Regions from separate parts of the Nonomuraea sp. NPDC003560 genome, predicted to be linked through region 1. Evidence: riboswitches for the same ligand, from Rfam matches in the RefSeq annotation. Region 1 holds a riboswitch; the other holds the start of a gene.
The links. A riboswitch is a leader RNA that binds a small molecule or an ion and turns the genes downstream of it on or off. The one in region 1 is predicted to bind S-adenosylmethionine.
Positions count from the first base shown of each region.

Region 2: another riboswitch for S-adenosylmethionine. It lies ahead of thrC (threonine synthase); the one in region 1 lies ahead of ACFYUV_RS24445 (aminotransferase class V-fold PLP-dependent enzyme).

Region 1 is NZ_JBIAOF010000006.1:180,629-188,491, reverse strand. It holds gene folK (2-amino-4-hydroxy-6-hydroxymethyldihydropteridine diphosphokinase) at 1-445, shown strand, start outside; gene ACFYUV_RS24465 (DUF3180 domain-containing protein) at 442-897, shown strand; gene ACFYUV_RS24460 (acyltransferase) at 894-1,961, opposite strand; gene ACFYUV_RS24455 (NADH-quinone oxidoreductase subunit D) at 1,958-3,103, opposite strand; gene ACFYUV_RS24450 (DoxX family protein) at 3,227-3,910, shown strand; gene ACFYUV_RS24445 (aminotransferase class V-fold PLP-dependent enzyme) at 3,914-5,209, opposite strand; SAM riboswitch class IV at 5,256-5,371, opposite strand; gene ACFYUV_RS24440 (cytochrome P450) at 5,447-6,646, shown strand; gene ACFYUV_RS24435 (SAM-dependent methyltransferase) at 6,630-7,592, opposite strand; gene ACFYUV_RS24430 (chaplin family protein) at 7,787-7,863, shown strand, end outside.
Region 2 is NZ_JBIAOF010000017.1:156,404-164,266, forward strand. It holds gene ACFYUV_RS46310 (HelD family protein) at 1-1,019, shown strand, start outside; gene ACFYUV_RS46315 (YbhB/YbcL family Raf kinase inhibitor-like protein) at 1,082-1,612, shown strand; gene ACFYUV_RS46320 (hypothetical protein) at 1,714-2,250, opposite strand; gene groL (chaperonin GroEL) at 2,403-4,031, opposite strand; gene ACFYUV_RS46330 (cold-shock protein) at 4,376-4,576, opposite strand; gene ACFYUV_RS46335 (MoaD/ThiS family protein) at 4,820-5,095, opposite strand; gene thrC (threonine synthase) at 5,121-6,353, opposite strand; SAM riboswitch class I at 6,367-6,507, opposite strand; gene ACFYUV_RS46345 (RNA polymerase sigma factor) at 6,587-7,141, opposite strand; gene ACFYUV_RS46350 (trehalose-6-phosphate synthase) at 7,173-7,863, shown strand, end outside.

The sequences.
Region 1 (7,863 bases):
AGCCATCGACACGTTGTTCGACGCCCCTGGCCTGGAGTTCGTCAAGGTGTCCCCGGTCTACGAGACCGACCCGGTCGGGGGGCCGGGCGGCCAGGAGCCGTACCTCAACGCGGTAGTCGTCGCCGAGACCGCGCTGCCGCCGCGCACGTTGCTGGAGCGGGCGCTGGGCGTGGAGAACGCGTTCGGCCGGGTGCGTGCGGAGCGGTGGGGGCCGCGTACGCTCGACGTCGACCTGATCGTCGTGGGCGAGACCGTCTCCGACGACCCCGAGCTGACGTTGCCGCATCCCCGGGCCCACGAGCGGGCGTTCGTGCTGGTGCCGTGGTCGGTGATCGACCCCGAGGCCACGGTGCCGGGCCGGGGCCGGGTGGCCGACCTGCTGGCCGAGCTCGACCGGCACGGCGTGCGCCTGCGTGACGACCTGAAGCTGCAGAGGCCCGATTGAAGCCGACGCATCCCGGCCGGCTGGCCGCTCTCCTGCTCGTCGTCGCCCTGGTCGTCTGGGCGGCGGTCCGGCACTTCTACTCCGACCTGCCGATCATGCCCTGGACGGCCATCCCGACCGTGCTGCTGCTCGCTCTCGGCGAGGGTTACAGCGGATGGGTGACGAAGGCCAGGATCGCCAGGAAACCCGACACCAAGCCGGTCGAGCCGCTGGCGGTGGCCCGGCTGGCGGCGCTGGCCAAGGCGTCGGCGTACGCGGGGGCGGTGTTCGCGGGGATGTTCGCCGGGTTCGCCGCGTACACGCTGCAGATCTTCGACCGGGAGACGCCGCGCTCGGAGTTCTTCGTGGCGGCCGGGTCGTTCGTGGCCTGCGTGGTGCTCGTCTGCGCGGCCCTGTACCTGGAACACTGCTGCCGGATCCCGAAGGACTCCGACGAGCGCAAACCCGACTAGCGGCGGCGGCCGAAGAGGTAGATGACGGGGAGCGTGCAGATCAGCGGCCCGACGATGGCGATCGGCCGCTCCAGCCACCACTTCAGGTCGGGCGGGATCTTCGTGCCGAGGTTGCCGAACAACCACCACGACAGCCCTAAGGCGATCGCCATGCCGGTCGTGTGGAACAGGAACAGCGGCAGGGCGTAGCGGTTGATGAAGGAGTTGGCGCGGGCCCAGCGGGGGCGTTCGAGCACGCGTTCCATGGCCGGGCGCAGCACTTCCACCAGGCCGATCTGGAAGATGAGCAGGGCGACGATGACGAACGTGGGCGGCGCCATGTTCGACCACTTGTCGCCCGGCACGCCCACCATCGAGCCCGGGTAGATGCCCGAGTAGACCAGGCCGATCAGCGCGAACAGGCCGGTCCACAGGATGCCGACGTCGTACCGCCGGGGCAGGACGACGATCCGGTCGTAGAAGAAGCCCGCCTGGTGGGCCAGCCCCCAGACGATGATCATGTTGAGCCAGCCGGCCCACTCGAAGCCGTAGCGGAAGCGCACGACGTCGACGACCAGGGCCGAGCCGCCGAGCCAGATGAGGGCCAGCACGTCGTAGCGCCTGTGCAGCCACAGGGCCACCGGCAGCAGCGCGATCAGCACCAGGTAGACGCCGAGGAACCACAGCGGGCTGAGCACGAGCAGCACCACGCGCCACATCCACTCCACGTGGAACGCCCAGGTGACGATCGCCCCGACGGAGATCCACACGCCGCACAGGAACAGCGCGGGCAGGGACAGCGCGCGGATGCGCCGCCAGACGAACGCCCCGATGCCGACGCCGCGCGCCTGGGCCCGGTTCCAGGACAGCAGGTGCACGTGGCCGCCGACGTAGAAGAACAGCGGCAGCACCTGGAGCAGCCAGGTCAGGATCCACAACCCGGAGGTGAAGCCGAGCGGGCTGGTGGGCTCGGGCCCGCTGGGCTTCCACTCCAGGATCGTGAACGCCCAGTGCCAGACCACCACGACGATGAGGCTGAGAGCGCGCAGCCAGTCGACGTACTTGTCGCGTTCGGGAGTGCTCACTTGTCGATGTCACCCACGACGAAGAACATCGAGCCCAGAATGGCGATCATGTCGGCCACCAGGTTCCCGGGCAGCAGCTCGCGCAGCGCCTGGACGTTGCCGAACGACGCCGAGCGCAGCTTGAGCCGCCACGGCGTCTTGTCGCCCTTGGAGACCAGGTAGTAGCCGTTGATGCCGAGCGGGTTCTCGGTCCACGCGTACGTGTGGCCCTCGGGCACCTTGAGCACCTTCGGCAGGCGCTGGTTGACGGGCCCGGGAGGCAGCTCGCGCAGCCGGGCGACGCACGCGTCGGCCAGGTCGAGGGAGACCTTGAGCTGCTCGAACAGCACCTCGAACCGGGCATGGCAGTCGCCGTCGCGCCGGGTGACGACCGTGACCGGCAGCTCCCCGTAGGCCAGGTACGGGTCGTCGCGCCGCAGGTCGAGGTCCACGCCGGAGGCGCGGGCGATGGGGCCGCTGACGCCGTACTGGAGGATCTGCTCGCGGGTCAGCACGCCGACGCCCTTGGTGCGGGCGAGGAAGATCTCGTTGTTCAGGATGAGGCCCTCGATGTCGGGCACCCGGCGGCGGGTCTCGGCGACGGCCGCGGCGACCCGGTCGAGCCAGCCGAGCGGCAGGTCCTCCTTGAGGCCGCCGACCCGGTTGAACATGTAGTGCATGCGCCCGCCGGAGATCTCCTCCATGACGGCCTGGATGCGTTCGCGCTCGTCGAAGGCGTAGAAGACGGGGGTGATCGCGCCCAGTTCGAGGGGGTAGGAGCCGAGGAACATCAGGTGGTTGAGCACCCGGTTGAGCTCGGCCAGCAGCGTGCGCGCCCATACGGCCCTGACCGGCGTCTCCATGCCGAGCAGCCGTTCGGCGGCCAGCACGACGCCCAGTTCGTTGGCGAACCCCGACAGCCAGTCGTGCCGGTTGGCGAGCATGATGATCTGGCGGTAGTCGCGGACCTCGAACAGCTTCTCCGCGCCCCTGTGCATGTAGCCGATGATCGGCTCGGCCGCCTCGATGCGCTCGCCGTCGAGGGTGAGCCGGAGCCTGAGCACGCCGTGCGTGGAGGGATGCTGGGGGCCGATGTTGAGGATCATGTCCTCGGTCGCCAGCTCCTTCGCACCGGCGCCGATCCCGACCACGCGTTCCGTCATAGGGCCCATGCTGCCACCGTCCCACGGGGTGATCCAGCGTGGGGGATGGTCAAGGAATCGTATGGCAACGCATCCCGAAGCCAGACATGGGGATCAATACCGGGAACGGGGGGAGAAAGCACTGTGAAGAGAGTCCTGTTTGATGTGGCGGCCCTGATCTCCCGGGTGGTACTCGGGGTGATCTTCGTGGCGCACGGCTGGCAGAAGTGGCAGGGCGGGCTCGGTGCCGCGGCGGGGCAGTTCCGGGAGATGGGCGTGCCCATGCCCGAGTTGTCGGCCGGATTCGCCGCCATCGTCGAGCTGGTCGGCGGCGCACTGCTGATCCTCGGCCTGCTGGTCCGGCCGGTGGCGTTGCTGCTGCTCATCGACATGATCGGCGCGATCGTCTTCGTGCACGCGGGCCACGGGGTGTTGTCGCAGGGCGGGGGCTGGGAACTGCCGGGCGCGCTGGGTGCGCTGTCCTTGATGCTCGCCGCGCTGGGTGGCGGCCGCATCGGGCTCGACGGCATCTTCCACTCGACGTACCGCCGCCGCAGGGAACGCCAGATCGCCGAGGACGACCTCGCCGCGCACCGGCCGGCCCGGCGCGCCGAGCCGACGACGGTCGTCACCGAGGGGCCGGCCGCGCAGGTCGGGCCCGAGGGCGGCCCGACGACGCCGGCCCGGCCCGAGGGCGAGGCCGAGCAGCCCAACGTGCCGCGGCAGCCCAACGCGCCGCGCCCCGGGCACCTCAACGACGAGGACATGCGGGACATCGACGCCCTGGTGTCCGACGAGCCGCACCAGCAGAAGCCGCCCAACCGCTGAGCGTCAGCGGCTGACCAGGTCGCGCAGGGCCTCGACCAGGCGGTCGACGTGCTCCTGCGTGCTGCCGATGCCGATGGAGGCGCGTACCGCCGAGGCGGTGCCGTCCTCGCAGCCGCCGTCCGAGGTGCCGAGCAGGTGGCGGACGAACGGGTGCGCGCAGAACTTGCCGTCCCGCACGCCGATGCCGTACTCGCCGGACAGCGCCTCGGCCACCTCGCGGGCCGAGTAGCCGTCCACGACGAACGACACGATCCCCACCCGCGGGTGGTCCTCGCCCCACAACGACAGCTCGCGCACCCCGTCGATCGAGGCCAGACCGGTACGCAGCCGGGCGATCAGGCGCTCCTCCTCGCGCACCAGCTCCGTCCACCCCGTGGCGGTGAGCGCGTCGCAGGCGGCGGCCAGGGCGATGGCGCCGAGCACGTTGGGGGTGCCGGCCTCGTGGCGGGGCTCGGGGTCGTCGTGCCACTCGGTGGTCTCGCCGACCGAGCGCACCGCGCCGCCGCCCTTCAGGTACGGCTCGCCCGCCGCCAGCCAGTCACGGCGTCCGACCAGCACGCCGGCGCCGAAGGGCGCGTACAGCTTGTGACCGGAGAAGGCCACGTAGTCCAGGTCGAGCGCGGTCAGGTTGAGCCTGCGGTGCGGGACGAGCTGGGCGGCGTCCACCAGGATCCGGGCGTCGTGCCGGTGGGCGATGTGGGCGAGGGCGGCGATGGGCCACAGCTCGCCGGTGACGTTGGAGGCGGCGGTGACCACGAGCAGCTTGGGCCCCTCGATCCCGGCCAGCGCCTCGTCGGCGGCGCGGACGGCCTCGCCGGGGAAGGCGGGCGGCGCCAGGCGCACGGACCGCTCCCAGGGCAGCAGCGAGGCGTGGTGCTCGGAGTCGAAGACGACGACGGTCGTGCCCTCGGGCAGGCAGCCGGCCAGCAGGTTGGTGGCGTCGGTGGTGTTGCGGGTGAAGATGACGGCGTCGTCCGGGCGGGCGCCGACGAAGGCTCGGACCGTGTGGCGGGCCTGCTCGTAGCGGGCGGTGGTGAGCTGGGAGGCGTAGCCCGCGCCGCGGTGGACGCTGGAGTAGGCCGGGAGCGCGGCGGCGACGGCGGCGCTGACCGGCTCAAGACAGGGGGCGCTGGCCGCGTAGTCGAGGTTGGCGTAGCTCACCAGCCGGCCGCCCTTGACCGGCACTTCGAGGTCGGCGCCGAGCACGGCGGGGATCGACCGTCCGGAGGCGGCGGCAGGGGCGGGGGCCTCGGCGGCGGCCTGGGCGGGAACGGAGTTGAAGATCGTCAGCGTGGACACGGCACAGCTCCTCACGGGTCGGTCGGACCCCTGGGAGCAGCCACGGAGCCCGCGCTTGCCCGCCACACCTCGTGACGGACCAGGTCTTCACCCGGGGCACCCCGCCGCGGACGCGAGGGTTGCCGGCCAGCTAGCCGGGGCTTGTCGCTGGCACTCATGACCTACGACGGCACTATAACCGACACCCGGGCATGATTCGCAAGCTCAGCAGGTCAACCCGTCTCATAAGATGAAATCGTGCGCTTTGATCCCTGGAATCCGGATTTCGTCGTCGACCCCTATCCGGCGTACGACGAGTTGAGGCGCGAGGCGCCCGTCCGCTACTTCGAGCCGTCCAACCAGTGGCTGATCTCCCGGCACGCGGACGTGAACGCGCTGCTCAGGGACCGGCGGCTGGGCCGCGACTACACCCACGTCGCCACGCACGAGGAGTTCGGCCGGCAGCCCGCGCCGGAGTTCCAGGAAGCCTTCTGGCGGGTCAGCAGGAACGGCATGCTGGAGGTCGAGCCGCCGGACCACACGAGGCTGCGCCGGCTGGTGTCCAAGGCGTTCACGCCGCGCATGGTCGAGTCGCTGCGCCCGCGCGTCCGGGCCATCGCCGAGAGCCTGATCGACGCCTACGTCGAGAAGGGCGGCGGCGACCTGATCGCCGAGGTCGCCGAGCCGCTGCCGGTCACCGTCATCGCCGAGATGCTCGGCGTCCCCGAGCAGGACCGCCACCTGCTGCGCCCGTGGTCGGCCGACATGTGCGGCATGTACGAGCTCAACCCCAGCCTGGAGACCCAGCACCAGGCGGTGCGCGCGGCCGAGGAGTTCGAGTCCTACCTCAAGGACCTGGCCCGCGACCGGCTCGCGAACCCCGGCGAGGACCTGGTCAGCGCCCTGGCCGCGATCCCCGAGCTGACCCTCGACGAGCTGGCCGGCACCTGCGTGCTGCTGCTCAACGCGGGCCACGAGGCCACGGTCAACGTCACCGGCAACGGCTGGCGGGCCCTGCTGAAGAACCCGGGCGAGCTGGCCCGGCTGCGCGCCGACCGTTCGCTGCTGCCGACCGCCATCGAGGAGCTGCTGCGCTACGACACCCCGCTCCAGCTCTTCGAGCGCTGGGTGCTGGAGGACATCGAGGTGCACGGCGTGCGGATCCCGCGCGGCTCGGAGGTCGCCTGCCTGTTCGGCTCGGCCAACAGGGACCCCGAGGTGTTCGAGGACCCGGACCGGCTCGACCTGGGCCGTCCGGACAACCCGCACATCTCCTTCGGCGCCGGCATCCACTTCTGCCTGGGCGCGCCGCTGGCCAGGATCGAGCTGACGGAGTCGTTCACCGCGCTGCTGGACCGGGTAGGGACCATCGAACTGCGCGCGGAGCCGGTCTACAAGCCGGGCTTCGTCATCCGCGGCCTGCGCTCGCTCGACCTCGACGTCACCGGCTCTGGCTGAGCCAGCCGAACCCGCCGAGCCCGGCCGGATCGATCAGCTCGCCCTCCTCCGACGCCCGCGCCAACGCGCGCACGTAGCCGCGCGGATCGGTGCGGGCGAGGTCGACCGGCGGCCGGGCGCCGGTGAGGCCCAGCGCCCGCAACATGTCGCGCTGTGTGGACAAGGTTGTGGATATCGCGCCGGCCCGCCGCCCGGCCTCGGCGCACGCGTCGAGCGCGACGTGGGCGGTGATGTCGCAGGTCCCGTCGGGGATGGGCGTGACGACGGCGCCGTCGCGGTAACCGGTCAGCGTGCCACAGAGCGGTCGGTTATCCACAGGGTGTGCATAATCCACGGCTATCGCCCGGCCGCGGGCGAGGCGTACCAGAACGGAGGCCCAGGCGTCGTCACGGGGGCGGCCGATCTCGGCTCGGGTGCCCACGTGCGGCAGCGGCCACCAGCGGTCGAGCCATTCGCGGTCGGCGGGCCGCAGCGGGCCGCCGAGGCGCTCCTCCCCGGTGCGGGTGTTGACCATGACCAGACGCGGGCCGCCGGAGGTCTGCTCGGCCACGTCGAGCGGGATGTTGTCGAGCCACTCGTTGGCGACGGCCAGCCCGGTGATGCTGGACGGCAGGCAGCGGCGCCACTCGATCTCGTCGGGCAGACCCGGCGGCCTGGGTGACAGGTCGACGCACGTGACCCGGAGCCGGTCGCGCAGAGCGGGCTCGGCCAGGTCGAGGACGCGGCGGACCAGCACGCCCTCGCCTGAGCCGATGTCGACCAGGTCGAGCCACTCGGGGGAGCCGAGGTCGCAGTCGACCTCCGCCAGCAGGGCCAGGACCGCCTCGGCGAAGACGGCCGAGGCTCCGACCGAGGTGCGGAAGTGGCCCGAAGGACGTTCGCGGAGGTAGAAACCCTCCTCGCCGTAGAGCGCGCGCTCGGTCGCGGCGCGCCAGGTGAGCCACATGAGGCTGACTATCTCATGACTCCGGCCCCCAACACGCTAAGTCATTGATTGACTACACTTGGTCGCTACATTGCGCTAACGTTTACGTACTGTCACCGAGCGACTGCGTTTCGCCCATCCGCGGTAAGCGGCGAGCCGGTTCGCTCCACCAAAGCATTGCGGCCACCACGGCCGCATACTGAGAGGAGCCCCCCGTGAAGAAGACTCTGGTCATGGCAGGTGCCATTGCCCTGCTGGCGCTGGCGGCCCCCGCGTACGCCGACGACGTCAC
Region 2 (7,863 bases), on a different contig from region 1:
CCACCCGCTACTCGCCGGGGCGGGCCGCGCTGGCCCAGCGCCTGGCCCACCAGGTGCTCGTACGGATGGAGCAGCGTGGCGAGTCGCCCGACGACCGGGTCCAGGACGCGGTGGCCCGGTCGAGGCCGGTCAAGCAGCTCGTCGACGCGGTGTGGCCGAAACTGACGCCGGAACAGGTCCTGCACCGCCTGCTGTCCGACCCAGAATTCCTCACAAAAGCCGCCAAAACTGATTTGTCGCCTGACGAGCAGGAAATGCTGCTTTGGCGGAAGCCTTATCGGAGCTGGAAGTCCGCCAAATGGTCGGCCGCCGACGCCGCGCTCCTCGACGAGCTGCGCGACCTCATGGAGCGCACCCCGTCCCTCGGCCACCTCGTCGTGGACGAGGCCCAGGACCTGTCCGAGATGCAGCTGCGGGCGCTCGGCCGGCGCTGCCGCAACGGCTCGGCCACCGTGCTCGGCGACCTGGCCCAGGGCACCACGCCGTGGTCCACCACCTCGTGGGAGACCGTGCTGAAGCACCTCGGCCAGGACGAGGGCGAGGTGACCGAGCTGACGCTCGGCTTCCGCGTGCCGCGCGAGGTGCTCGACTACGCGGCCCGGCTGCTGCCCTCGATCGCCCCCGCGCTGGCCGCCCCGCGGTCGCTGCGTCCGGGCGCCGGCTCGCTCACGGTCCGGCCGGGCGGCACGGTCGCCGAGGCCGCCCGGGAGGTCCTGGCCAGGGAGGGCTCGATCGGGGTCATCGTCCCCGACGCGATGGTGGCGGCGGTCTCCGAGTCGCTGTCCGGCCTGCCGCACGCGGTGCTCGACCCTGACGCGACGCAGGAGCACCGCCTGCTGATCGTGCCCGCCACGCTCGCCAAGGGCCTGGAGTACGACCACGTGATCGTCGTGGAGCCGGCCGACATCGTCGAGGCCGAGCCCCGCGGCCTGGCCCGCCTCTACGTGGTCCTGACCCGCGCGGTCACCTCGCTCACGGTGCTGCACGACAGGCCGCTCCCGGCGCAGCTCGGAACCTGACGGAGGGCGGGCACGGCCGCTTCTAGGATGGCCTGAAGGAGCTGTCAACCTAGGAGGATGCCGTGCCCGCACCGCTTCCGCATGAACACCTGCCCCCGGTCCCCGCGCTCGTGGTGGAGAGCGACGACATCCGCGACGGCGAGCGGCTGAACGACCTCCACGTCTTCGACGACTGGGGGATGACCGGCGGGAACGTCTCGCCCCAGCTGCGCTGGTCGGGCGCGCCCGAGGGCACCCGCGGCTACGCCGTCACCTGCCACGACCCCGACGCCCCCACCGGCAGCGGCTTCTGGCACTGGGTGCTGTTCGACCTGCCCGGCGACACCACGGAGCTGCCCAGGGGCGCGGGCACCGGCCCCGACTTCAAGGGCCTGCCCGCCGGCGCGGTCCACGCCCGCAACGACTACGGCACCAAAGACTACGGCGGCGCCGCTCCCCCGCCCGGCGCCCCTCACCGCTACGTCTTCACGGTGCACGCGCTCGGGGTCGACGAGCTGGGCGTCGGCGGCGACGCCACCCCGGCTGTGGTCGGCTTCAACATCACCGCCAACACGCTGGCCCGCGGCCACATCGTCGCGCACTTCGGCGTCTGAGACCGGCACAACACCGCGGCGAAGGCGCCCCGTTCGCGTTCGGGGCGCCTTCGCCGTGGTGCCGCGTCGGGTTCCGTACGCCCGGCGCCACCAGACGGGGTTCAGTCGCCCTGCACCAGCTCGTCCGCGAACGTGAAGTCCCCGGGGGCGTTGGACGACAGGTCCTCGCTCTCGCCGCCCGACTCGCCCTCGAAGGCGTCCGAGACGTCCTCACGCTCGCCGGACATGTCCTGACCCTCGTCCGAGACGTCCTCACGCTCGCCGGACATGTCCTGACCCTCGTCCGAGACGTCCTCGCGCTCGCCGGACATGTCCACGCCCTCGTCCGAGGCGTCGCCGCGCTCGCCGGACCGCTCGTCGGCCTCGTCCGACGACCTGTCCTCGGCTTCCTCCGACGACCTGTCCTCGCCCTCCTCCGACATCTCCCCGCGCTCGTCCTGCGACGTCCACCTGGACGGCGAGGCGCAGTAGTCGCGGTCGTACAGTTCCAGGTAGCCCGCGCAGTAGGGCACGTCGACGTACTCCAGGGCCTCGTCCAGGTAACCGTGGTCGTCTGCCTGGGCGGGCATCGTCATGGCGGCCGCGGCGGCCAGCATGACGGCTCCGAGCCCGAGAACGCGCGCGGTGCGGGAATTCATGTAACTACTCCTTTGTGCGGTGAATCGTCACTTAGTTTCGTTACTGTCCGTAGTCTATAACTACTAAACGTGACAGGATCGGACACAACAAAAGGCGGCCGGATCCTTGGAGATCCGAACCGCCTTCTGATGCGTCAGCGACCAGGCGAGGCCTAGAAGTCCATGTCGCCGCCGCCGGGCATGCCGGCCGGAGCAGCAGGGGTCTTCTCGGGCTTCTCGGCGATGACGGCCTCGGTGGTGAGGAAGAGCGCCGCGATGGAGGCGGCGTTCTGCAGCGCGGAGCGCGTCACCTTGGCCGGGTCGATGATCCCGGACTCGAACATGTTGACGTACTCGCCGGAAGCGGCGTTGAGGCCCTCGCCCGGGGTCAGGTTGCGCACCTTCTCCACGACGACGCCGCCCTCAAGACCGGCGTTGACCGCGATCTGCTTGAGGGGCTCCTCAAGAGCCTTCTTCACGATCGCCGCGCCGGTGGCCTCGTCGCCGTTGAGCTCGAGCTTGTCGAACGCCTTGGCGCCGGCCTGCAGCAGCGCCACGCCACCGCCGGGGACGATGCCCTCCTCGACGGCCGCCTTGGCGTTGCGCACGGCGTCCTCGATGCGGTGCTTGCGCTCCTTGAGCTCGACCTCGGTCGCCGCGCCGGCCTTGATGACCGCCACGCCACCGGCCAGCTTGGCCAGGCGCTCCTGCAGCTTCTCGCGGTCGTAGTCGGAGTCGGTGCGCTCGATCTCGGCGCGGATCTCGTTGACCCGGCCGGAGATCGCCTCGGCGTCACCGGCGCCGTCGACGATGGTGGTCTCGTCCTTGGTCACCACGACCTTGCGGGCGCGGCCGAGCAGGTCGAGGGTGGCGGTCTCGAGCTTGAGGCCGACCTCCTCGGCGATGACCTGACCGCCGGTCAGGATCGCGATGTCGCCCAGCATGGCCTTGCGGCGGTCGCCGAAGCCCGGGGCCTTGACGGCCACGGAGCGGAACAGGCCGCGGATCTTGTTGACCACCAGGGTCGCCAGGGCCTCGCCGTCGACGTCCTCGGCGATGATCAGCAGCGGCTTGCCGGACTGCACGACCTTGTCGAGCAGCGGCAGCAGGTCCTTGTTGGCCGAGACCTTGCTGTTGACGATCAGGATGTACGGGTCTTCGAGAACGGCCTCCATGCGGTCGGAGTCGGTCACGAAGTACATCGACGTCATGCCCTTGTCGAAGCGCATGCCCTCGGTGAGCTCAAGCTCCAGGCCGAAGGTGTTGCTCTCCTCGACGGTGATGACGCCTTCCTTGCCGACCTTGTCCATCGCCTCGGCGATGAGCGAGCCGATCTCGGGGTCGGCGGCGGAGATGGAGGCGGTGGAGGCGATCTGCTCCTTGGTCTCCACGTCCTTGGCCAGCTTGGAGAGCTCCTCGCTGACCCGCTCGACGGCGGCCTCGATGCCCTTCTTCAGGGCCATCGGGTTGGCGCCGGCGGCCACGTTGCGCAGACCTTCGCGCACCAGAGCCTGGGCGAGCACGGTGGCCGTGGTGGTGCCGTCGCCGGCGACGTCGTCAGTCTTCTTGGCGACTTCCTTGACCAGCTCGGCGCCGATCTTCTCCCACGGGTCCTCGAGCTCGATCTCCTTGGCGATGGAGACGCCGTCGTTGGTGATCGTGGGAGCGCCCCACTTCTTCTCCAGCACGACGTTGCGCCCCTTGGGGCCCAAGGTCACCTTGACGGCGTCGGCGAGCTGGTTCATACCGCGCTCGAGACCGCGCCGGGCGTCCTCGTCAAACGCGATCATCTTGGCTGCCATAAGGCTAGACCTCCCAGATGCAGGGTGGCGTGTCCTGGACCGAGCCGACGCCCGCGACGGCATAGGCCTGCATCTCCGTTCGGCAGACCCCATCGTCTCGATCCGAGTTGTTGGCACTCTGCCACACAGAGTGCCAACGAACTGTTTAGCACTCTACCCTGCCGAGTGCAAGCCACGGGCACCCCACCCCAGCTCATCGGGCAGGTCATCGGGTGCGCCGGTTCGCACGGCGAGCCGCCCCTGAGGCGCGGCCCGCCGTGCGAAGCCGACGGAGGAAACAGTGGCGAGCCCGTACGGACTGCGCTGCCGCACGTCCCGCCTTGGTGCATACCAGCGAGGGTGAATCAGACCGTGCGGACGGACTCCGCCTGCGGCCCCTTCTGGCCCTGCGTGATCTCGAACTCGACACGCTGTCCCTGTTCGAGAGAGCGGTACCCGTCCATCATGATCGCTGAGTAATGGACGAATACATCCTTACCACCGTCTACCGCGATGAAGCCGTAGCCCTTGTCCGCGTTGAACCACTTGACGGTGCCCTGCGCCACTTCCGACTCCTCTTACTGGGCTCGCAGATCTCGCCCATTCCTTCGCGAGACCCGTAATCGCATGACTTTTGGGAAAATCAGCCAGACGATCGCCCTCGACCATACCTGTGGCACGGGGTTTGGCAACAGAGTCAACCGACAAAACGCTAATTTCATCGAAGGCTGAGTCGTTCGAGGTTGAATTTGGTTCTAAAACAAGAAGGCGCCCACAAGGGGCGCCTTCAAGAGTCGGTGGTCCGGCGGTCAGCCGCCCGCGACGGCGGGGATGATGGAGATCTGAGTGCCTTCAGGGGCGGGAGTGTCCAGGCCCTCGGCGAAACGGACATCCTCATCACCAACGTATACGTTGACAAAACGACGAATCTTGCCCGATTCATCCAGAATTCTCGCGCCGATCCCCGGGTAGTCGGAGTCAAGCTTGGCGAGAACGTCACGAAGAGTCGCCCCTTCGCCACTCACTTCGGCGTTACCCCCGGTGTAAGTGCGCAGAATGGTGGGAATCCGCACAGAAACGCTCATGGTTTTTGTTGCCTTTCCTGGATTGTCAGACAGTCGCGCGGAACGCGTCGAGAGAGGGCCGGATCACGGCGGTGGGCCGCGCGTCGTCACTGATCGCGTCGAGCGTCTTCAGGCCGTCGCCGGTGTTCAGGACCACCGTCTCGGCCTCGGGGTCGAGCCTGCCCGTCTCGACGAGCTTCTTCAGCACGCCCACCGTGACGCCGCCCGCGGTCTCGGCGAAGATGCCCTCGGTGGAGGCCAGGAGCTTGATGGCGGCGACGATCTCGGGGTCGGTGACGTCCTCGACGCCCCCGCCCGTGCGCCGGGCGATGTCCAGCACGTACGGCCCGTCGGCGGGGTTGCCGATGGCCAGCGACTTGGCGATCGTGTCCGGCTTGACCGGCTGGACGACGTCGTGCCCCGCCTTGTACGCCGTCGAGACCGGCGAGCACCCGGCCGCCTGGGCCCCGAACACCTTGTAGGGGGTGTCCTCGACCAGCCCGAGGGCGATCAGCTCCTTGAACCCCTTGTCGATCTTCGTGAGCTGGGAGCCGGAGGCGATGGGGATGACGATCTGCTCCGGCAGCCGCCAGCCGAGCTGCTCGGCGATCTCGTACGCGAGCGTCTTGGACCCCTCGGCGTAGTAGGGCCGCAGGTTGACGTTGACGAACCCCCACCGCTCGCCCAGCGGGTCGCCGATCAGCTCCGAACAGAACCGGTTGACCTCGTCGTACGTGCCGTCGATGCCGATCAGCCGGCCGCCGAACACCCGGGCCATGGCGATCTTGGCCGCTTCGAGGTCGGCCGGGATGAACACGCACGCGTCGAGGCCGGCCCGCGCGGCGGCGGCGGTGACAGCGCCGGCGAGGTTGCCCGTGGAGGAGCAGGAGAGCGTGTGGAAGCCGAAGTTCCTGGCCGCCTCGACGGCGATGGCGACCACCCGGTCCTTGAAGGAGTGGGTGGGGTTGCCCGAGTCGTCCTTCACGTGCAGGGACCGGATGCCGAGCGCCTTGCCGAGGTTGCCGGCCTTGACCAGCTTCGTCCAGCCCGGGTTCATGTTGGGCTTGCTCGCCACGTCGGCGGGGACCGGGAGCAGGGAGCGGTAGCGCCAGATGTTGGCGGGGCCGGACTCGATGTCCGCGCGGGTCACCTGGCCGAAGGAGTAGGCCGCTTCGAGCGGCCCGAAACACTCCAGGCAGGCGAAGCTGGGACCCAGGGGGTAGCGCGTGCCGCACTCGCGGCAGGACAGAGCGACGGCAGGACCAAAGTCGAGCGACATGAAGCGAGGCCTTCCCTCATCTTCGCCCGCGGCCACCTTGACCGCGAACCGGAATTGGCACCTTGTCCCGGTCGGCCTCGCCAGGTCGCGAGCACAAGCCGGGAGGGTTGCCGGGGCTTCGCAGGGCCGGTCCCTCCACCCCTCTGGATGAGCAATATTCAGTTGTCGAAAAGGACTCTACCTTCTCAAGTGGCGGAAACGACCACCCGTCTCACCATGCGAGAGGACGCGTCTCACCGATAGTCCTCCCCGAGGACTCCCTGCACGTACTTGCGGGCCTGGTGGATGCGGGACTTGGCGGTGCCGAGCGGGATGTTGAGCTGCTCGGCCACCTCGTTGTAGTCGAGCTGGACGATGTCGCGCAGCACCAGCGCCTGGGCCAGGTCGGGCTTGTCGGCCTCCAGCGCCTCCATCGCGTCGAGCAGGTCGAGCCGCGAGCCGGCGATCACGCTGACCCGCCGCGCGTCCGGCTTCTGCATCGGCAGCTCCTCCGACGTCTGCTCGGCGGCCCTGCGCTTCAGCGAGCGGTACGTGGTGCGCGCGCAGTTGGCGGTCACGATGTGCAGCCAGGTGCTGAACCTGGCCCGCCCCTCGAACCGGCCGATGTTGCGCGCCACGGCCAGCAGAGTGTCCTGCGAGGCTTCTTCCGCGTCCTGGTGATAGGGCAGGATCCGGGCGCAGTGGCGCATCACGTCAGGCTCGATCCTGGCCAGGAGCTCGCCGAGCGCGCGATGGTCTCCGGCCGCGGCCGAGCGGGCGAGTTCCTCGGTTAGCTCATCTAGCGCCATAGCTGGGATCCTATGGGCGAAGGGAGCCCAAATGAACAGCGTTCTCGTGGCGTCCAACCGCGGGCCGGTCTCCTTCACCGTCGACGACGACGGTGAGCTGACCATGAAACGCGGTGGTGGCGGCCTCGTCTCGGGCCTGTCGGGGGTGGCCAAGGAGCACGGCGTGCTGTGGGTGTGCGCCGCGCTGTCCGACGGCGACCGCAGCGCCGTGCGCCTGGCCCCGGGGGGCCGGCTCGACCGCGGCGGCTACGACACGGGCGCCCTGCGGATGCTCGACATCCCCGCGGCCACCTTCCACCGCGCCTACAACGCCGTGGCCAACTCGACCCTGTGGTTCGTCAACCACCTGCTGTACGACATCCCCAACTCCCCCAGTTTCGGCACCAAGTTCCGGCGCGAGTGGGAGTCCTACCGCGACTACAACGGCGCGTTCGCGCTGGCGCTGGCCGAGGAGGCCGGGCACGGCGCGCGCGTGATGGTCCAGGACTACCACCTGACGCTCACCCCGGCGATGCTCCGCGCCGAGCGGCCCGACCTGCGCATCGCCCACTTCAGCCACACGCCGTGGGCGCCTCCCGAGTACTTCTCCCTGCTGCCCGACGCGGTGACCAGGGAGGTGCTCGACGGCATCCTGGGGGCCGACCACGCGGGCTTCCTCACCGCCCGGTGGGCGGCGGCGTTCATGGACTGCTGCGAGGCGCTGCTGGGCGCGCGGGTGGACC